Regions from separate parts of the Paraburkholderia sp. J7 genome, predicted to be linked through region 2. Evidence: riboswitches for the same ligand, from Rfam matches in the RefSeq annotation. Region 2 holds a riboswitch; the other holds the start of a gene.
What was found. A riboswitch is a leader RNA that binds a small molecule or an ion and turns the genes downstream of it on or off. The one in region 2 is predicted to bind cobalamin.
Positions count from the first base shown of each region.

Region 1 (4,210 bases), on a different contig from region 2:
CAACAACACGGGCGTGGGCAGCACGAGCAACGCGACGTTCGGCAAGGTGGTGGACCTGCTCAACACAATGGGCAACAACGCCTCGACCGAACCCGCCAAGCGCTTCTACAAATACGCGCGGCCATTCCGCTGGAGCACGAGCGTCGTGGTCGACCCCACGCTCGTGCCGGCGATCAGCACGACGCCTTCGACCGACGGCGGCTTCATCAGCGGCCACGAAGCCGAAGCCATGCGCGACGCGATGACGATGGCCTACCTCGTGCCCGAGCGTTACCAGGAAATGGCGAGCCGCGGCCTCGAACTCGGCGAGAACCGCATTCTTGCGGGCATGCATTCGCCGCTCGACGTGATCGGCGGACGCATGTTCGCGCTGGCCGCCACGGCCGCGAATCTCTACGACCCCGCGAACGCCACGCTCAAGAGCGCGGCCTACGCGCAAGCGCACAGCGCGCTCGAACAGGCAACCGGCACGAGCGCCACGACCTTCTCGACCTTCGCGCATTCGGGCACGAGCGCGAACGACCGCTTCTCCGACTACGCGACCAACAAGTCGGAATTCGCGCGCCGCTTGACGTTCGGCTTCAGCCAGATCGAATCGACCGAAGCGCCGCCTGTCGTACCCAAGGGCGCCGAGGTGCTGCTCGAAACGCGCTTCCCGTATCTGAGCGCCGACCAGCGCCGCGTCGTGCTGAAGACGACCGAAGTCGTCTCGGGCTATCCGGTCATGGACGACTCCGAAGGCTGGGGCCGTCTGAACATGTTTAGTGCTGCCGATGGTTATGGCGCATTCAACGGCAACGTGATCGTCGCAATGGACGCAAGCCAGGGCGGCTTCAACGCCGCCGACACCTGGCGCAACGACATTGCCGGCTCGGGCAAGCTCACGCTGCAGGGCAGCGGCACGCTCACGCTCGCGGGCAACAACAGTTACGCGGGCGGCTCGCAGGTGAGCGGCGGCGTGCTCGCGGCCGCGTCGGCCACGGCCTTCGGCAACGGCGATGTGTACGTGGGCTCGGGAGGCAGCGTGAGCGTCTCGACGAGCGCGCCGTTGACGGTAGCGGGCAAGTACACGCAGCTCGACAGCACGACGCTCGAACTCGACATCGACGGCAACGGCGGCGGACGTCTGCGCGTGGGCGGCCAGCTCACGGTGGCGGGCGGCACGCTGCACGTGAAGTTCGTGAACGGCTATGCGCCGAAGGCAGGCGACACGATCGACCTGATCGACGGCAGCGGCGCGTCGGTCAAGTTCGCGACCGTCACTGTAGATGGCTTCAAGGCCACGCCCGTTTATTCTTCGACCGGCGTGGCGGTGAAGCTCTCGGCCTCGTGATGTAGCCACACTGGAAAGCGGCCCCGAATCACAATGGTTCGGGGCCGTGCTTTATGCACTGAACACCGGGGCTTGCGCAAGCGCCTCTCTCGCCCCTCCGTCAACGGCACGAGATCGCGTGCCGTGAGACACCCGCATAACAGCGCACGTCCATCGGTCAACGCGTGGCGCCGGGGGGCAGACCAAACCGGGTGTTTTCGCCACACCGCACCGGGCAAAGGTTGACGCGCGCAATGCGCGGCCATTACCCTTGCGCGCTGATGGTTCCCGGCGACGGGATCAAAAGGGAACGCAGTGCAAGACTGCGGCTGCCCCCGCAACTGTCAGCGGCGAGTCCATGCCAAAGCGGGCCACTGGGAAACCGGGAAGGCCGGCAACGGACGTCGACCCGCGAGCCAGGAGACCTGCCATCAGCCGAGTCCAGCAGCCGCAGCGGGCGGGGATCCCCAATGCGCAAGCACCGCCCGTGCGGCGGCCGCCCGTTGCAAGGACAGCCCTGAACAAGCGCTGTTTCCAGCCACCGCATCATGAAGTTTCGCCAGTTCGTTTTGACTTCCGCCGCGCTCGCCTGTGCGTGGCAAACCGCGCATGCCGCCGACGCATCGCCCGCCCAGGCCCAGCAGCAAACCACCGACGACACCACGCTGCCCAATATCCTCGTCGTGGGCGACACGCAGCACCTGCCGCAATCGTTCGACCAGCGCTACGCAACCACCCAGGTGCTCACGCGCGCCGACCTCGACCGCGCCTCGCCCGTCGACCCCAGCATCGCGCAGGCGCTCGCCACGCTGCCCGGCGTCACCGTCTCGCAGACCGGCGGGCCTGGCTCGTACACGGGCGTGAGCATCCGCGGGTCGTCGGCGGACCAGGTGGCTGTGTTCATCGACGGCATACGCGTGGGCTCCGTCACCACCGGCACGGCCGAATGGGGCGATCTTGCGACGGACTCGTTCGACCGCGTGGAGGTGATCTCGGGCCCCGCGGCCGCCTCGTTCGGCGCGGACGCCGTGGGCGGCGTCGTGCAGCTCTTCACGCGCCATGCGTCGAACCAGCCGAACCAGACCACCGTGTCGTTCGGCGGCGGCTCGAACAAGACCTTCGACACGCAGGTGCGCACCTCGGGCACGATCGGCTCGACCGGGCCGCTTGCCGCGTTGAGCGGACTCACGTATTCGCTGGGTCTGCATGACTACAACACGGCCGGCATCGACGCGACGCAGCCCTGGGCCTACGGCCACGAAGACGGCCGCAACCCTTACCACGCGCAGAACCTGGACGCGCGCCTCGGCTACGCGCACGACAACTGGTCGATCTCGACCTTCGCGCTGTACCACCGCTCCGATCTCTCCTACGACAACGCAGGGGGCAACGACCGGCAGCGCGACAACCAGCTCACGACCGGCCTCGCGTTCCACCTCGACATCACGCCGACCACGCAGTTCGACCAGTCGGTGGGGTACGCCACGGACCGTGAGTTCCTCTATTCGAACGACCCGACGATCCCGACCGACGAGATCGACTCGACGCGCTTTGCCACCTCCACGTCGCTCACGCATCAGGAAAGGGGCCACACGCTCTTTGGCATGCCGCTCGACGGCGAGACCAAGCTCGCCTACGACTACACGCGCGAACTGGCGTTTCTGCCTGTGGATGTGCCGGGCGGCCTGCCCGCGCGCAACGATTCCGCCGTGTCGATGCATCAGTCCACGACGCTCGGGCCCGTCACGCTGTTCCTCGCGGGGCGGCACGAGATCGTGCAGGGGGAGTCGGTCAATACGGGCAACGTCGCGCTCTCGTGGGCGATCACGCCGGTCTACACGGCGCGCGTTTCGTATGGCAATGCGTTCCGTCTGCCCACGTTCAACGACCTGTACTATCCAGGCTACTCGAACCCCAACCTGCTGCCCGAGCGCAGCGACTCGGTCGAGGCGGCGCTCGATGCGACCACTTCGATCGGCACGTTCACAGCCGCGGTGTACGACACGCGCGTGCACGACCTCATCACGTACAACTCGCAGACCTTCCTGCCTGTGAACGTGGGCCGCGCGCATATTCAGGGTCTCGACCTCTCGTACAAGGGCACGCTCGGCAACTACACGCCGGTGAGCCTCACGGTGGGGATTCTGAATCCGCAGGACGTGACCGACCAGACCTGGCTCAATCGCCGCCCGCGCCAGACGGTGAGCCTGAGCGTGGATCACACGTGGGACGAGTTCCAGCTCCACGCGCTCAGCACCGGCGTTTCGCTGCTGTACAACGGCTCGACATTCGACGACCAGCTCAACACGATCTACCTGCCTTCGTGGACGACGGTGAGCCTGCGCGCGTCGTACAAGGTCAATGCGCATCTCGCGCTTTCGGCCACGCTCGCGAACGTGTTCAACCGGCAATATGTGACCGCGTACGGGTACAACACGCTCGGGCGCACGGCGTTTGGGAAGGTCACTTATACGTTTTGAGGATCGGAGCCAGCGGCTGGACGGCGGTTCTCCGCCTGGCACCGGCTCCAGATATTCCTGAAGACCGCTTCGTGGTAATTGGCGTCCTTGCTCAACAGGTTGGTCGCCTTGCTCAGCCCGCCACCTGCCGTCAGGTGTTCGATGTACAGCAAGCGCCGGATCTCACGCATATAGCTCGCAGGCAGCGGCATTTCGCCCTGCCGGCGGCCCTGGCGGCTCCGGTCTTCGTTTGCCATCGGCGTTTCGACCGTATAGAGCCCGCGCTCGTGATTGATGAAGCACGCAGGCATGAGCGGATCTTCCATCACGCACACGTATTGGCGTTCGAGCACTGGCACAGGAACCAGATTCTGCAGCCACTCCAGCGCGTGCTGCCATATCTTCCACGCGCTCTCTTTTGTCGGCGTAGCGTTGTGTT
Region 1 covers NZ_CAJMYZ010000002.1:333,487-337,696, reverse strand. The annotation lists gene U5A58_RS04645 (acid phosphatase) at 1-1,333, shown strand, start outside; cobalamin riboswitch at 1,578-1,760, shown strand; gene U5A58_RS04640 (TonB-dependent receptor domain-containing protein) at 1,861-3,792, shown strand; gene U5A58_RS04635 (hypothetical protein) at 3,780-4,210, opposite strand, start outside.
Region 1: linked by a shared signal. The riboswitch ahead of U5A58_RS04640 (TonB-dependent receptor domain-containing protein) and the one ahead of cobW (cobalamin biosynthesis protein CobW) in region 2 are both predicted to bind cobalamin.

Region 2 (4,210 bases):
CGTCCCAGCCCTTGCGCGCGGTGGCGATGTCGCCGTCGCGATTCTGCGTGTTCCAGGTGTAGCCGTCGCCCATGGTCACGAAGTCGCAGTGCGCGACGCTGCCGAGAAAATCGCGTTCGGCCGTATGCAGCGCGCCCTTGATGAACTGCACGACGCCGAGCTTCATGCCGTGGCCGAGCATGCGCACGGCCATGCCGAACGCTGCCGTGCTCTTGCCCTTGCCGTTGCCAGTGTTGACGATCAGGAGGCCCTTTTCGTGCGTTGCGGCGGCCTGTTTTTTCTCGTGGCCCTCGCGGCGGCGTTGCGTCATGCGTTGGTGCGATTCGGGATCGGTTTTCATCGTCGTGAGTGGGTTTATTGCGGGGCTTTCGCTTGCGTGTTTGCCGGGTTTTGCAGCATGCCTGCGATCGCGACCGTTACGCCGTCGAGCGCCAGCTTGCCGCGCACGAGCGGACCGCCGCCCGCCGCGAGACGCGCGCAGGGCTCGCACACGCCGTCCACGCCGAATTGCGCTTGGGCAGCAGCGGAGGGCGGCGTGATCGTGGGCGTCGCGGCGATTTGCTCCCGCGTGAACGTGTACAGCGGTAGCGCATGCGCCGCACAAAACGCCTTTAGCGCGGGTTCACCGGCTTTGACGTCGAGCGTGGCCACGGAGGTTACGCTTTCGAGCGGCCACGCACCGAGCGCGGCGCGCACGGCGGCGTCGACCTGCGCAAGCGTCACGCCGCGCCGGCAGCCAATGCCGAGCGCGAGCGACGGCGCGCGCTGTGCGGGCTCCAGCGTGGTTTCGAATGTAGCTGCGCGCGTGGCGCGATTTTCGACAGGATTCACGGCGGAGGCGGAGCAAGCAAAACAGTCGTATTCCGGTCGCTGCCGGATGCGCGCTACGATAGCACACGCTTTTGCGGCTTCCCACGCCTTCCTTGACGCGCAAGCCCCCCGCGCCTACACTCGCACGCACTCTGGTGCTCGCGCGCGCGATTCATGATGCGCGCGCAGTTAAACGGGAATCAGGGAGCCATCCCGCCTCGGGCATGGCCAACCTGAACTGCACCCGCAACGGTACAACGAGCGCGGCGTTCGAACGAATGCCGCACACCGCTTCCATGCTTTACGCAGTCCAAGCCACTGTGCGAGGCGGCCGCAAGGCCACTCGCGCGGGAAGGCGAAGCGGTGTTTCGTCAGTCCGGATACCGGCCAGATACGTGGGATTCGCGCTGCGGGGATGCGGTGCCGGGTCCATGATATTCACGCGTCGGCCGGGCGAGGCCCGGGTGCGTTTCCGGTCGTTCGTCCCCTGCAGGTTTTCTGAATCGTTGCGCGTGAGTGCGTCTCCACGGATACGCGCGTGCTCGCTCGACGACACCCGACACCCGCACGAACGGCGAGCGCGACGCACCATGCCCCGCAATCCGGCCAGGCGCCGAAGGAGCACTTCATGCAAATGCGCAAGATTCCGGTCACGATCGTGACGGGTTTTCTCGGCAGCGGCAAAACCACGCTGCTGCGTCACATTCTCCAGCACGCGGGCGGTCTGCGCGTCGCGGTCATCGTCAACGAGTTCGGCGAACTCGGTATCGACGGCGAAATTCTGCGTGGCTGCGGCATTGGCTGCGACGAGAACGGCAACGAAACGGAAGGCCAGCTCTACGAACTCGCGAACGGGTGCCTGTGCTGCACCGTGCAGGAAGAGTTCTTCCCGGTGATGGAGAAACTGCTCGAACGCCGCGGCGACATCGATCATGTACTGATCGAGACCTCGGGCCTCGCGCTGCCCAAGCCGCTCGTGCAGGCGTTCAACTGGCCGTCGATTCGCAATGCGTTCACCGTCGATGCAGTCGTGACCGTGGTGGACGGCCCCGCCGCCGCGAGCGGCCAGTTCGCCGAGAACCCGCAGGCCGTGGACGCACAACGCCGCGCCGACCCGAATCTCGATCACGAATCGCCGCTGCACGAGCTGTTCGAAGACCAGCTTTCGGCCGCCGATCTCGTCATTCTCAACAAGACCGATCTGCTCGACGAAGCGGGCCAGGACGCGCTCATTGCCGAGCTGCGCGAAGAGCTGCCGCAGCAGGTGAAGATCGTGCGCGCGCAGCACGGCAAGCTCGATCTGCATACGCTGCTCGGGCTCGAAGCGGCTTCCGAAGAGAGCATTCATCTGCGGCACGACCATCACGGTTCCGCCGACGACGCCGATCATCATCATGACGAGTTCGATTCGGTCGTGGTGTCGGGCGCGGCCGCTTCGCGCGAGAGCGTGATCGAAGCGCTGCAGCAGCTCGTCGATGCACACACGATCTATCGCGTGAAGGGCTTCGCCGCGCTGCCGGGTGCACCGATGCGTCTCGTGATTCAAGGTGTAGGCCGCCGCTTCGACAGCTATTTCGACCGCCGCTGGAACGCGCAGGAAAGCGCGGCGCAGCCGCTTGCGAGCCGCTTCGTGCTGATTGGCGAAGACCTCGATGGCGCGACGCTGCAAGCGGCATTCGATACGGCGCTCGCGAACATGCAGACCGCGGGCGCGAAGTGACCGCGCTGCGCTAGACGAGGCCGCACCATGCACTTGCTGCGCACCACGCCAGGCGGTTTCGTCGACGACACGCAAGGCGTCATCCGTATCGATCAGCAGCCCGCAGAAATCGTCGTGCTCAGTTCGGCGGATACGACGCTCGCGCTGCTGGCGAGCGTCGTACCGCGCCTGCCCAAAGGTTTTCCGGGTGTGCGGCTCGCGAACGTCACGTACCTGCGCCAGAACGCATCGGTGGACTTCTACGTCGAAGACGTGTTGCAGCATGCGCGGGTGGTAGTGGTCGATCATCTGGGTGGCGAAACGTACTGGCCTTACGGCATCGAGCAGGTCGTCTCGCTCGCGCAGCGGCGCGGGCAACTGCTCGCGATGTTTTCGGGCGACTTGCAGGAAGACCCCAATCTCATCGCGAAGAGCCGCGCCGAGCCCGAGTTTTGCCGCCTGCTTTGGCGTTATCTGCGCGAAGGCGGCGCGGCGAACGCCGAATCGTTTCTGCGCGCGCTCGCGTGGCGCGCATTCGACTGGGGCAGGGAGCCTGCGCCGCCCGTCGCGCTGCCGGCCGCCGCGCTCTATTGTCCGCAGCGCGACGTCGCGACCATCGACGAATGGCGCGCGCGCTGGCAACCCGGCGCCCCGGTCGTCGCGCTGCTGTTTTACAAGGCGCATTTGCAGGCCGCGAACACGGCCGCTTTCGACGCGCTCATTACCGCGCTGCTGGCGCGCGGCATGAACCCGCTGCCGCTTGCGATCACCTCGCTCAAGGACACCTTGAGCCGCGACGTGCTCGATCAACTGGCGGCCGAGCACGATGTCTCGCTCGTGCTGAACACCACGGCGTTTGCGGCTTCGTCGCTGGACGACCCCGAACCGCTCGCGCTCGCCGGCGACGCACCCGTGCTCCAGGTGATCCTGAGCGGCGGCAACCGCGACGACTGGGTCAAGGACAATCACGGCCTGAACTCACGCGACATCGCCATGCATATCGCGCTGCCCGAGGTGGACGGCCGCGTGATCACGCGCGCGATCAGCTTCAAGGGCCTCGCGTACCACTGCAAAGAGACGCAAGTCGATGTGGTGCGCTATCAGCCCGACCTGGAACGCGTGGCTTTCGTGGCCGAACTCGCGCGCCGCTGGTGCCGTTTGCGCAGCCTGCCGAACGCGGAGAAAAAGCTCGCGCTCGTGCTCGCGAACTATCCGATGAGCGAAGGGCGCATTGGCAACGGCGTGGGGCTCGATACGCCGGCTTCGGTGGTCGGCATCCTGCGCATGCTGCGCGACGAAGGCTACCGCGTAGCCGATCTGCCCGAAGACGGCGACGCGCTCATGCGCATCCTCACACAGGGCGTAACGAACGATCCCGACACACGCGCGCTGCGCCCCGCATGGCAGAGCCTTTCGCTCGACGACTACCGCGCGCGCTTCTCGCAGTTGCCCGCCGAGGCGCAAAACGCGCTGATCGCGCGTTGGGGCGTACCGGAAGAGGACCCCACGGTGCGGCGCGGCCGCTTCATGATCGCGGGCTGGCGCTGCGGCCAGGTGTTCGTGGGCATTCAGCCTTCGCGCTCGCGCGGCGACGACACTTACGCGAACTACCACGACGCCGAACTCGTGCCGCCGCACGCGTACCTCGCGTTTTACTTCTGGCTGCGCGAGACGTTCGGCATCGACGCCATCGCGCACGTG
Region 2 covers NZ_CAJMYZ010000005.1:111,961-116,170, forward strand. The annotation lists gene cobO (cob(I)yrinic acid a,c-diamide adenosyltransferase) at 1-340, opposite strand, end outside; gene U5A58_RS09935 (cobalamin biosynthesis protein) at 355-780, opposite strand; cobalamin riboswitch at 947-1,217, shown strand; gene cobW (cobalamin biosynthesis protein CobW) at 1,439-2,530, shown strand; gene cobN (cobaltochelatase subunit CobN) at 2,558-4,210, shown strand, end outside.